Regions from separate parts of the Caballeronia sp. HLA56 genome, predicted to be linked through region 1. Evidence: riboswitches for the same ligand, from Rfam matches in the RefSeq annotation. Region 1 holds a riboswitch; the other holds the start of a gene.
What was found. A riboswitch is a leader RNA that binds a small molecule or an ion and turns the genes downstream of it on or off. The one in region 1 is predicted to bind thiamine pyrophosphate.
Positions count from the first base shown of each region.

Region 2: linked by a shared signal. The riboswitch ahead of ACYQ47_RS23370 (FAD-dependent oxidoreductase) and the one ahead of thiC (phosphomethylpyrimidine synthase ThiC) in region 1 are both predicted to bind thiamine pyrophosphate.

Region 1 is NZ_BAAHOB010000005.1:2,417,448-2,422,774, reverse strand. Features, by position in the region: gene ACYQ47_RS30890 (hypothetical protein) at 1-515, opposite strand, end outside; gene ACYQ47_RS30885 (glycine zipper domain-containing protein) at 723-935, opposite strand; gene thiC (phosphomethylpyrimidine synthase ThiC) at 1,156-3,087, opposite strand; TPP riboswitch at 3,265-3,404, opposite strand; gene ACYQ47_RS30875 (EamA family transporter) at 3,706-4,644, shown strand; gene ACYQ47_RS30870 (DUF4397 domain-containing protein) at 5,026-5,327, shown strand, end outside.
Region 2 is NZ_BAAHOB010000005.1:817,951-823,277, reverse strand. Features, by position in the region: gene ACYQ47_RS23380 (thiazole synthase) at 1-300, opposite strand, end outside; gene thiS (sulfur carrier protein ThiS) at 327-524, opposite strand; gene ACYQ47_RS23370 (FAD-dependent oxidoreductase) at 543-1,685, opposite strand; TPP riboswitch at 1,888-2,015, opposite strand; gene ACYQ47_RS23365 (ABC transporter ATP-binding protein/permease) at 2,263-4,005, shown strand; gene ACYQ47_RS23360 (glutamate synthase subunit beta) at 4,141-5,327, opposite strand, start outside.

The DNA.
Region 1 (5,327 bases):
CCGCCGCCTTGCCAACTGCCACCGCCGCCGTGCCATCCGCCGCCACCGCCGTGCCATCCACCGCCGCCGCCATGCCATCCGCCGCCATAGCCGCGTCCCCAGCAACATCCGCCGCCGCCCCAGTAGCCGAAGCCGATCGACACCGACGGATAACCGTAGCCGTAATAACCGGGGTAAGCAGCATATGCGGGATAAGCGGCGTAAGCGGGATAAGGTGCGTACGCGTAAGGATAGGGATAAGCCGGCGCATACGGCGTGCTCGTATAGATCGTCGAGTAGTCGACTGTCGGCGCGGCCACTGCGTACTGAGCTTGCGACGGCGCGTTAGCGGCACTGACGCCCGAAGCACCTTGCGCCGGTAACGCGAACTCACGTTGCGTATAGGCAGCGGGAACCGGCGGATAGTAATAAGCGGGGTAGTCGGGATACGGCAGGTAGCATCCGCCGAGAAGCAATCCGGCAGCAAGCGAAGCGGCCGCTGCCCTGTAACCGAAGATGATGCGCGGGGAAATCATGATGCTGCTCCTTGCTTGCGGCTTGCCGGACTCTACCTATGCGATTGCGAGGAAGGGTCCGTTAAGAAGGAGCTTACTCGATCGTTGCGGCGTGCGCGTCGCGCGTCCGCTAACAAACCTCGGCGTGTATCAATCCTGAAACAGCCCTCGATCGAAGCGGCGGCAAGCATCGCTGCTTGCCGCATAAGATGACTGTGGATCGCCCGCTTACTTCCCGACTTGATTGCCGATAACCCCGCCTACTGCCGCGCCCCCCAACGTCGATAACGCGCTTCCGCCGATCACGGCCCCACCCGCGGCGCCAACACCAGCGCCAACAGCCGTATCGCGTTGACGCGTCGTCATGTTGTCGCAGGCCGTGAGTCCGGCGAGAAGGGAAACGACCACTGCTGCGGCGCCGATTTGTTTGATGATTTTCATGTCGACTCTCCAGAACGATTGATCAATGAAACGGCCGCGGCTTTGCCCACGCGTCCTGCCGTTCGATCACGATCTGGCTTTCATCGACGGACGCCGCAACGTTTTTTTCGCCGGTTCGTTCGTTTATCAGCAGGAAAGATGCCCGAAACGGTGCACGCGCGCGCCATGCAAAAACGGCCTGCAAGGAAGCACAGGCCGTTGCGTACAGTCAGCGTTTGCTTCAGGTCGGCTGATAAATCTCCGCGCCCTTCTTCACGAACTCGATGGCCTTGGTCTGCATGCCCTTGGCGAGCGCATCGCTTTCGGAGACGCCTTGCTTGGCCGCGAAGTCGCGCACGTCCTGCGTGATCTTCATCGAGCAGAAGTGCGGGCCGCACATTGAGCAGAAATGCGCGACTTTGGCGGAATCCTTCGGCAAGGTTTCGTCGTGAAACTCGCGCGCCTTGTCGGGATCGAGGCCGAGGTTGAACTGGTCTTCCCAGCGAAACTCGAAGCGTGCCTTGGATAGCGCGTTGTCGCGCACCTGCGCGCCTGGATGACCCTTCGCCAGATCGGCCGCGTGCGCCGCGAGCTTGTACGTGATGATGCCGGTCTTCACGTCGTCCTTGTTCGGAAGTCCGAGATGCTCCTTCGGCGTGACGTAGCAAAGCATGGCGGTGCCGAACCAGCCGATCATCGCCGCGCCGATGCCCGAGGTGATGTGATCGTAGCCCGGCGCGATGTCGGTGGTGAGCGGCCCGAGCGTGTAGAAGGGCGCCTCGTCGCACCATTCCAGCTGCAGGTCCATGTTCTCCTTGATGAGCTGCATCGGCACATGGCCGGGGCCTTCGATCATCACTTGCACGTCGTGCTTCCACGCGATCTGCGTGAGTTCGCCGAGCGTCTTCAGTTCGCCGAGCTGGGCTTCGTCGTTCGCGTCGTAGATGGAGCCGGGACGCAGGCCGTCGCCGAGCGAGAACGAGACGTCGTACTGCTTCATGATCTCGCAGATGTCTTCGAAGTGCTCGTAGATAAAGCTTTCCCGATGATGCGCGAGACACCATTTCGCCATGATCGAGCCGCCGCGCGAGACGATACCCGTCATGCGGTTGGCCGTCAGCGGCACGTATTGCAGGCGCACGCCCGCGTGAATGGTGAAGTAATCGACGCCTTGCTCGGCTTGCTCGACGAGCGTGTCGCGAAAGATTTCCCAGGTCAGGTCTTCGGCCTTGCCGTTGACCTTTTCGAGCGCCTGATAGATCGGCACCGTGCCGATCGGCACCGGCGAATTGCGGATGATCCACTCGCGCGTCTCGTGAATGTGCTTGCCCGTGGACAAGTCCATCACCGTGTCGCCGCCCCAGCGGATCGCCCAGGTCATCTTGTCGACTTCCTCGCCGATCGACGAACTCACCGCCGAATTGCCGATGTTCGCGTTGATCTTCACGAGGAAGTTGCGCCCGATGATCATCGGCTCGCTTTCCGGGTGATTGATGTTCGCGGGGATGATCGCGCGGCCGCGCGCCACTTCATCGCGTACGAACTCGGGCGTGATGGCCTTCAGGGCGTCCTTGTCGAACGGCACCGCGCCGAACGACTGGCCGGGATGCTGACGGCCCATCATCGCGGCGAGCTTTGCGCCGTTCGGACCGCTCGTCTTGAGGCTTTCGAGGTATTCGGCGCGGCGCTGATTCTCGCGAATGGCGATGTATTCCATCTCCGGCGTGACGATGCCCTGCCGCGCGTAATGCATCTGCGACACGTTCTTGCCGGGCGTCGCGCGTCGCGGATGACGATGCAGATCCGGGAAGCGCAGCTCGGCCGTTTTTGGATCGGCGGCGCGCTCGCGGCCGAATTCGCTCGAAAGACCCGCGAGTTCCTCGGTGTCGCCGCGCGCTTCGATCCAGCCGGCGCGCAACGCGGGCAAACCGGAGCGGATGTCGATCTTCGCGTCCGGATCGGAGTAGGGGCCGGACGTGTCGTACACGTACACCGGCGGATTCTTTTCGCCGCCGAAACTGTCGGGCGTGTCGGACTGCGTGATCTCGCGCATCGGCACGCGGATGTCGGGCGTCGAACCCGTCACGTAGACCTTGCGCGAGTTGGGCAGCGGCGCGATGGCGGCTGCATCGACGATGGCGTTTTCGGACAGGAACTTGGGATTCGCATTCATGTGCTGTTTCTCCTTTTCAGTCGCAGGGACGGTAATTGACAGCGAGCACGCGGGCGATCGAATGAACGACGAACAAACGAACGCCGGCGAGCTCGGCTGATTCAGGAGCTAGACAGGGAGGAACGAGATGGAAAGGTGCGGGCCCGAGAAGACGTGGCGCGTGAGAGAGATACCGTGCGCCGAGGCCCGAACGCTTCCCTGCGCTGGCATTATCCAGATCAGGTTCAAAGGGTATTTCTCACCCACATTGCACGGGCCATTCAGTCGACGCAGCCGGACGAATCGCGATGTGCAACGCAGGACCCCCGCGTTAGCAGGCGTCACCATACATCGTGGCGTGGCATCTTGGCAACCGTTCGCGAAGTTTGCGCTGAAGCGCAGGCGCTTACTGCATAATGGCGAGCGCGCGATTTTCGGTACTTACCCGGATGTCGTCAGCAGTCGCCCCGCCTGTCGCTTCCGCACTTCTTTCGCTCCGTCATGCCGTCCATCGTCAGTCCCGCCTCGTTCGTCACCTGGCGCGCGCGTTCTTCAAGCTCATGCCCCGTTCGGTCGATTGGCGGCAGTCCCCATTGCAAGTCTCTTGCCCCGATCCGGGCGCGCTTCGCGGAGTAATGCATGTCTGCCGTACCTCCGCGTCTGCCGCTCGGTTTTCCCGACCGCTTTCCGTTTCGCGCTCCTCGCAGCCTCAAGGGACGCGTCGCGCTCGCGTTGGCCGTCGTTTATCTCGTGTGGGGATCGACGTATCTCGGCATTCACCTGGCGCTCGAATCGTTTCCGCCGCTCATGCTCGGCGGCCTGCGTAACCTGTGCGCTGGCGTCGGTCTCTTCGTGATTGCCGTGCATCGCAAGGCGGTGTGGCCGACGGCGCGTGAAGTACGTAATGCAGCGATCGTCGGGACTTTGCTCGAAGGTTTGTCGAGCGGGATGATGGCTTACGGCATGCGCACGGTGGGAACCGGCACGGCTGCCGTGATGGTGGCTACCGTGCCGCTCTTCGCGACGATCTTCACCGCGCTTGCCGGGCGCAGTGTGGCGAAGGGCGAATGGTTTGCGGTGGCGCTGGGTCTCGTGGGTATCGTGTTGCTCAATCATGGCGATCCCTCGCCGAGCTCGACCGTCGGCACGCTTGCCATCTTGTGCGCGGCAATTTTTTGGGCGGGCGGGGCGCATCTGGCAAGCCGTCTCTCGCAGCCTTCCAATCTGCTGATGTCGACTGCGTTGCAGATCGGGCTTGGCGGGCTTATCGCGACTGTCATCGCGTTCGTGTCAGGCGAGCGCCTTGGCCCAGTGAGCATGGGCGCGGGGTTTTCGTTCTTGTATCTCGTCGTGATCGGTTCGATGGCCGCGTATGTCGCTTATAACTTTCTCATTCGGAACACGAGCACGATTGTCGCGACGAGTTGTCTTTACGTGAATCCGGTCGTCGCGGTTTTATTGGGCGCTTTGTTGCTCGGGGAAATCATCACGCAGTGGACGGTTGTCGCCACGGTCGTGATTTTGATGAGCGTTGCGTTGTCGTTCTGGTTTGATTATCGGCGGCGCGGGTTGATTTGAGCTGCACGCCTTCCGCCTTTCCTTTTGTAAAAACCTCCTCCGCGCGCTGCATTCGCTCGTATCCGGCGCCGCTTTAGTCGGCCTTCCAGCTCGGCCCGAGCAATTCTTCTAACGAATAACAAAGCCTTGCGGCGCAAGGCTTCCCGTCATATCTGCCGCCTCTGCGCACCGATGCAGGGCATGCGCATTGCTCAATGCCGTCACCCTCGAACGACAGTTTCATCGGCATGACACGAAAGCCTGTCGTTCAAGGGAATAGAAGCAAAAGAGAGAAGGGGTCTTCCGAGGCGCGCCGGGCAATACGCATGATCACTTAAGCGTGGTGCTCGCAGCGCGGACCGGACAACAAAATCAATGATTAAAGCTAAGGAAGGTGGAAACATGAAGCTCATCCGCACAGTCACCGCGCTTGCCGCTGTCGCCTCGCTCCTGTCCGCTTGTGGCGGCTCCGACGACGTAGGCAAGGAACTCGGACTCACGAATCCAGAAGTCCACTTCATCCACGCGATCCCGAGTGCCCCCAACGTCGATTTCTACGACAACGGCAAGGTGCTGCAAGCGAATCTCGGCTACCAGACGGTGACGAACTTCGCAAACATCGATACGGGCCAGCAGAACTTCTCCTACGCCGCCGTCAACACGACGACGCAACTCGCGACCGACACGAGCATCTCGAATGCCGC
Region 2 (5,327 bases), 1.6 Mb from region 1:
CCACGGCGTGTCGAAAACCTCGCGCGCCATGTAGGCGGTGGTCAGCACTTCATCGACGCTATGGCAGCCCGCCGTGTTTGGCAGCAGCGCGACGCCGTGACGCTTGAGGACATCGAAAAAACCGGCCTCGCCAGTCTCGGACTGACGGCGCAGCGCGACGGTCACCATGCCGGGCCGCGCGGCATCGATGGAATCCGAAAGCGATTGCAGCGACGGATAACGCGATGTGCCGAGCAGCACACGGCTCGGGAACGTCTGGCCGTAGAGCGTGAGGCTATGGGCGGCGGTGTGTGAGGTCATGATTCGATCCTTCGGATTCGATAGATTCAGCCGCCCGCGACGGGCGACACGACGTCGAGCTTGTCGCCGGCTCGAAGCGTCTTCGTGCCGTGCTCGCCGCGCGCGACGAACTGTCCGTTGAGCGCGACCGCGAACGGCGGTTTTGCGCCGAATGCGGCGAGCGCGTCGGTGACGGTGGCGGCATCGGTCAGACTGAATTCGCGCTGATTGATGTGGATGTTCATGGCTTTGACTTTCGATGACTAGAGCGCGGCCGCGATGGCCGGTTCGCTATGCAGAAGTTCGGACCAGCGCGCGCCGCCGCGATAATCCGCGAACGATGCGGCGTCCGCGACGGTTCCGCCCGCGATGGCTTGGGCGAGTGCGCAGGCGGCATCGGCGACTTCCGGCGCGATCATGAAGCCGTGCCGATACAGGCCGTTCACGCGCACGGTCCGCGCCCCGTCCCAGACGATGGCCGGCCGATGATCCGGCAGCGTCGGCCGGCACTGAGAATTGAGTTCGAGGATGCGCGCCTCGCCGAAACCCGGATGCACCGCGAACGCCGCACTCATCAGTTCCAGCGCCGAGCGCACGCTCACGGGTGACATGTCCTCGCCTTCGACTTCGGTCGCGCCGATCACGTAAAGATCGTCCTCTTTCGGCGCGATATACAGCGGATAACGCGGATGCAGCAGCCGCACCGGCCGCGACAACCCGATGCCCGGCGCATGCACGCGCGCCACTTCCCCGCGAATACCACGCAACGCGGGCCACGCCGTTTTCCCGCCCAGCCCACGGCAATCGATGATCCAGCGCGCGTCGGGCATGGCATCGACCGGAGAATTCCAGTGCGTGCGCACGCCGCGCGCCGTAAGTCCGGCCGCGAGCGCTCGAAGCGCCTGACGATTGTCGAGTTGACCTTCGTGCGGCAGCAGCCAGCCTTGCGCGAAACGCGTGCCGAGCGCGGGTTCCGCTTGCGCGACTTCCGCGCCCGCGAGCTTGACGAAGCCGCCATTGAGCAAGCTTGCAGGCGCGTTGGCGCGCAGCCTGCGTTCGAACAGCGGCGCTTCCGCGCGATCCGCGCCGTGCCAGACGACGAGCGTGCCGTTGCGCTGAAAGTAAACCGGCTCGGGCAACTCGGCGATGAGACCCGGCCAGCGTTCCAGCGACGCCGCGCCGAGTTCGACGACGAGCGGCTCCGCACTCGTCGCCTCGGCGAGCGGCGCGAGCATCGCGGCGGCCACCCACGCAGCCGACTGCGTGCCCGCCGCGTCGCCGCGCTCGTATAGCGCGACGCCGTGGCCCGCGCCCGCGAGTTGCCACGCCACGAGCCGCCCGACGAGTCCTCCGCCGATGACGGCGAAGTCTGGCCGGCGCGCGGCGGGCTGATCGATCGTGTTCACTTTTCCGATGTCTCCTGTAGATCGAAACGAGGCTGGGCGCCGCTCCGGTCTTATCCACGACTGATAACGCCGTGCAGCAAACGCACGAACGCGAAGACAAAACTTGCAGAGGAGAGACCGGCCCGGCAGCGGCAACGCAAACAACGCGCGCCAGGCGGAAAAGAAAGATGATGGAAGAACCTGGAGGAAAGGCGCGACGGCCGCGCGTTCTCCGGAAACTTCCCTCGCCGGTATTACCCGGATCGGGTGCAAAGGGTCTCTCTCAGCCTCGCCGCGCCAGCACACCGATAATTCGATGACGTCGCGCGCGAAGCACCCCTGTTTCGTCGAAGATCATTAGACCATGAAAGCCAAAGCCGCTGCAAACCGGGATCCCCGCCTTTGGTCGCCTCAGTCGGCACTCTGGCACAATGCCGCGAGCATGGTTCTCCGCATGGTTGTGCGAATGAGCACGGAATTAAGCGGCAGTTAAGGGAACCTCTGAACAATCTTCGGGACAGGAAAGAGGCTGCTCGTGCGAGTATCGCGGCGCGGTGCGTCCATTCGTAACTCGGACCGGCATATCATCAGGAAGGTCATGGCCAATTCTCAACCGGAAAACACGCAGCAACAAGCCGACACGGTCTCTGCGTGGAGCCTCATCAAGCCCTACTGGGTCTCGGAGGAGCGCGGCTTCGCATGGGGTCTGCTCGTTGCCATCATCGCGATCAACATGACGGTCGTATGGATCAACGTGCGGCTCAACAGCTGGAGCGCGGCGTTCTACAACGCGCTGCAGAACAAGAACGTCCACGACTTTCCGCACCTTCTGCTGGTCTTCACCGGCCTCGCCTTCGCGTACATTCTGCTCGCGGTTTATGGGCGGTATCTGCGGCAGATGCTCGGCTTCCGCTGGCGCCAGTGGCTGACCAATAAGTATCTCGAACAGTGGTTCGGCGACCGCGCGTTTTACCGCATAGAACGCGACCGTCTCGCCGATAACCCCGACCAGCGGATCAGCGACGACCTGCAATCCTTCGCGACCACCACGCTGTCTCTGTCGCTCGATCTGCTTTCCACGCTCGTCACGCTCGTCACGTTCATCACCATTTTGTGGACGCTCGCGGGCGCGCTGACCATCACGGCATTCGGCACGCCGCTCGTCATTCCCGGCTACATGGTCTGGGCGGCGGCGCTTTACGCGATCATCGGCTCGGTCATCATCCAGAAGGTCGGGCATCCGCTGGTGTCGATCAACTACCAGCAACAGAAGGTCGAGGCCGATTTCCGCTTCGGGCTGATTCGCGTGCGCGAGAATGCCGAGCAGATCGCGTTTTACGATGGCATCGCCACCGAGACGGCCAACGCGAAGACCATTTTCCAGCGCATTCGCGACAACTGGTGGATGATCATGAAGTACACGAAGCGCATGACCTTCGTGCTCAGTTTCTACGGACAGATCGCCATCATCTTCCCGATCATGGTTGCCGCGCCGCGTTACTTCGCGGGCGCGTTCTCGTTCGGCGTCTTGATGCAGATTTCATCGGCGTTCGGCACGGTCAGCGATTCGTTCTCCTGGTTCATCAACAGTTACTCGACCTTGGTCGAATGGCGCGCCACGGTGAATCGTCTGCGCGAATTCAAGCGTGTGATGCGCTCGACGCATATCCGCGAGGAAACGTCGCCGGCAACGGCGCATGGCGGTATCAACCTGCATTACACGAGCACGAAAGCGCTGACTACCAAGGGGCTTGCGCTCGCGTTGCCGAATGGCACGCCGCTTTCGCGCGTGGGCGATGTGACGATAGAACCGGGATCGCGCTGGCTCATAGTCGGGCCGTCGGGCGCGGGCAAGAGCACGCTGATGCGGGCTCTGGCGGGCCTTTGGCCGTTTGGCGACGGTAGTATCGACGCACCCGTCGACGCGAAGATGCTGTTTATCCCGCAAGTGAGCTATCTGCCGATCGGCACGCTGCGCGCGGCGTTGAGCTATCCGTCGCCGGGTGGCACCTTCACCGACGAGGAATCGCGCGAGGCGCTGCGTCTGTGCAATCTGGCCGAGTATGGCGACCGCCTGGAAGAAAATGCGCACTGGGCGCGCAGCTTGTCGCCGGGCGAGCAACAGCGTCTTGCCGCCGCGCGCGTGCTGCTGCACAAGCCCGACTTCCTGTTCCTCGACGAAGCCACCAGCGCCCTCGATGCGGATAACGAACTGCATATCTACAACACGCTCGTCGAACGTTTGCCGAAGGCGGCGATTTTGAGCGTTGCGCACCGGGAGTCGGTGGCGCTGTTCCATGATTATCGGATCGAGATAGAGAGGACGATGGCGGAGGCTTGATTCCGTCTCTTGCTGAAGGAAGAACCGCATCCGCGAGCAATTGTGGGTGCGGTTTTTTTTTTGGTGGCATAACCCCGCCAACAAAAAAGGGCGAACCCCAAAGGTCCGCCCTTTCGTCCCATCAACCCCGCTCTCTCATCGCGGCAATTCGCTACTGCCCATCAAATACGCGTCCACCGACCGCGCGCACTGACGCCCTTCGCGAATCGCCCACACCACGAGCGACTGACCGCGCCGCATATCGCCCGCGGTGAACACCTTGTCCACCGACGTGTAATACGCTTTGTCACCTTCGGTCGAGGCGCGCACGTTACCGCGCGCGTCCTTGTCGACGCCAAACGCATCCAGCACCGGCGAAGCCGGCTGCGTGAAGCCCATGGCGAGCAGCACGAGGTCGGCCTTCAGCTCGAACTCGCTGTTCGGCACTTCCTGCATCTTGCCGTTCTTCCACTCGACGCGCACCGCGATCAGCTTCTCGACCTTGCCGTTCTTGCCTTCGAAACGCTTCGTCGCAACCGACCAGTCACGCTCGCAACCCTCTTCATGCGACGACGACGTACGCAGCTTGATCGGCCAGTACGGCCACACGAGCGGCTTGTTCTCTTCCTCGGGCGGCTGCGCGAGCAGTTCGAACTGCACCACGCCCTTAGCGCCATGCCGGTTCGAGGTGCCGACGCAATCCGAACCCGTGTCGCCACCGCCGATCACGACGACATGCTTGCCCTTCGCGACCAGTTGCTCCGCGAGCTTGTCGCCTGCGTTAACCTTGTTCTGCTGCGGCAGGAATTCCATCGCGTAATAGATGCCTTCCAGCTCGCGCCCCGGCACCGGCAGATCGCGCGGCGTTTCCGAACCGCCCGCCACCACGACCGCATCGAACTGTTCTTTCAGTTCGTCCGGCGTGATGGTTTCCTTGGCCGTATTGCCGATGTGCCCCGGCAGCGCGTCCTTGCCGACGAACACGTTGGTGCGGAACGACACGCCTTCCGCTTCCATCTGGCGCATGCGGCGGTCGATCAGCCACTTCTCCAGCTTGAAGTCGGGAATGCCATAACGCAGCAAACCACCAATGCGATCGTTCTTTTCGAACACGACCACGTCGTGACCGGCGCGTCCCAGTTGCTGCGCGACCGCGAGCCCGGCGGGACCGGAGCCGACCACCGCAACCTTCTTGCCGGTCTTGTGCTTGGGCGGCTGCGGCGCGACCCAGCCTTCGGTCCACGCCTTGTCGATGATCGCGTGCTCGATCGACTTGATGCCCACCGGATCGTCATTGATGCCGAGCGTGCAAGCCGACTCGCACGGCGCCGGACAAATGCGTC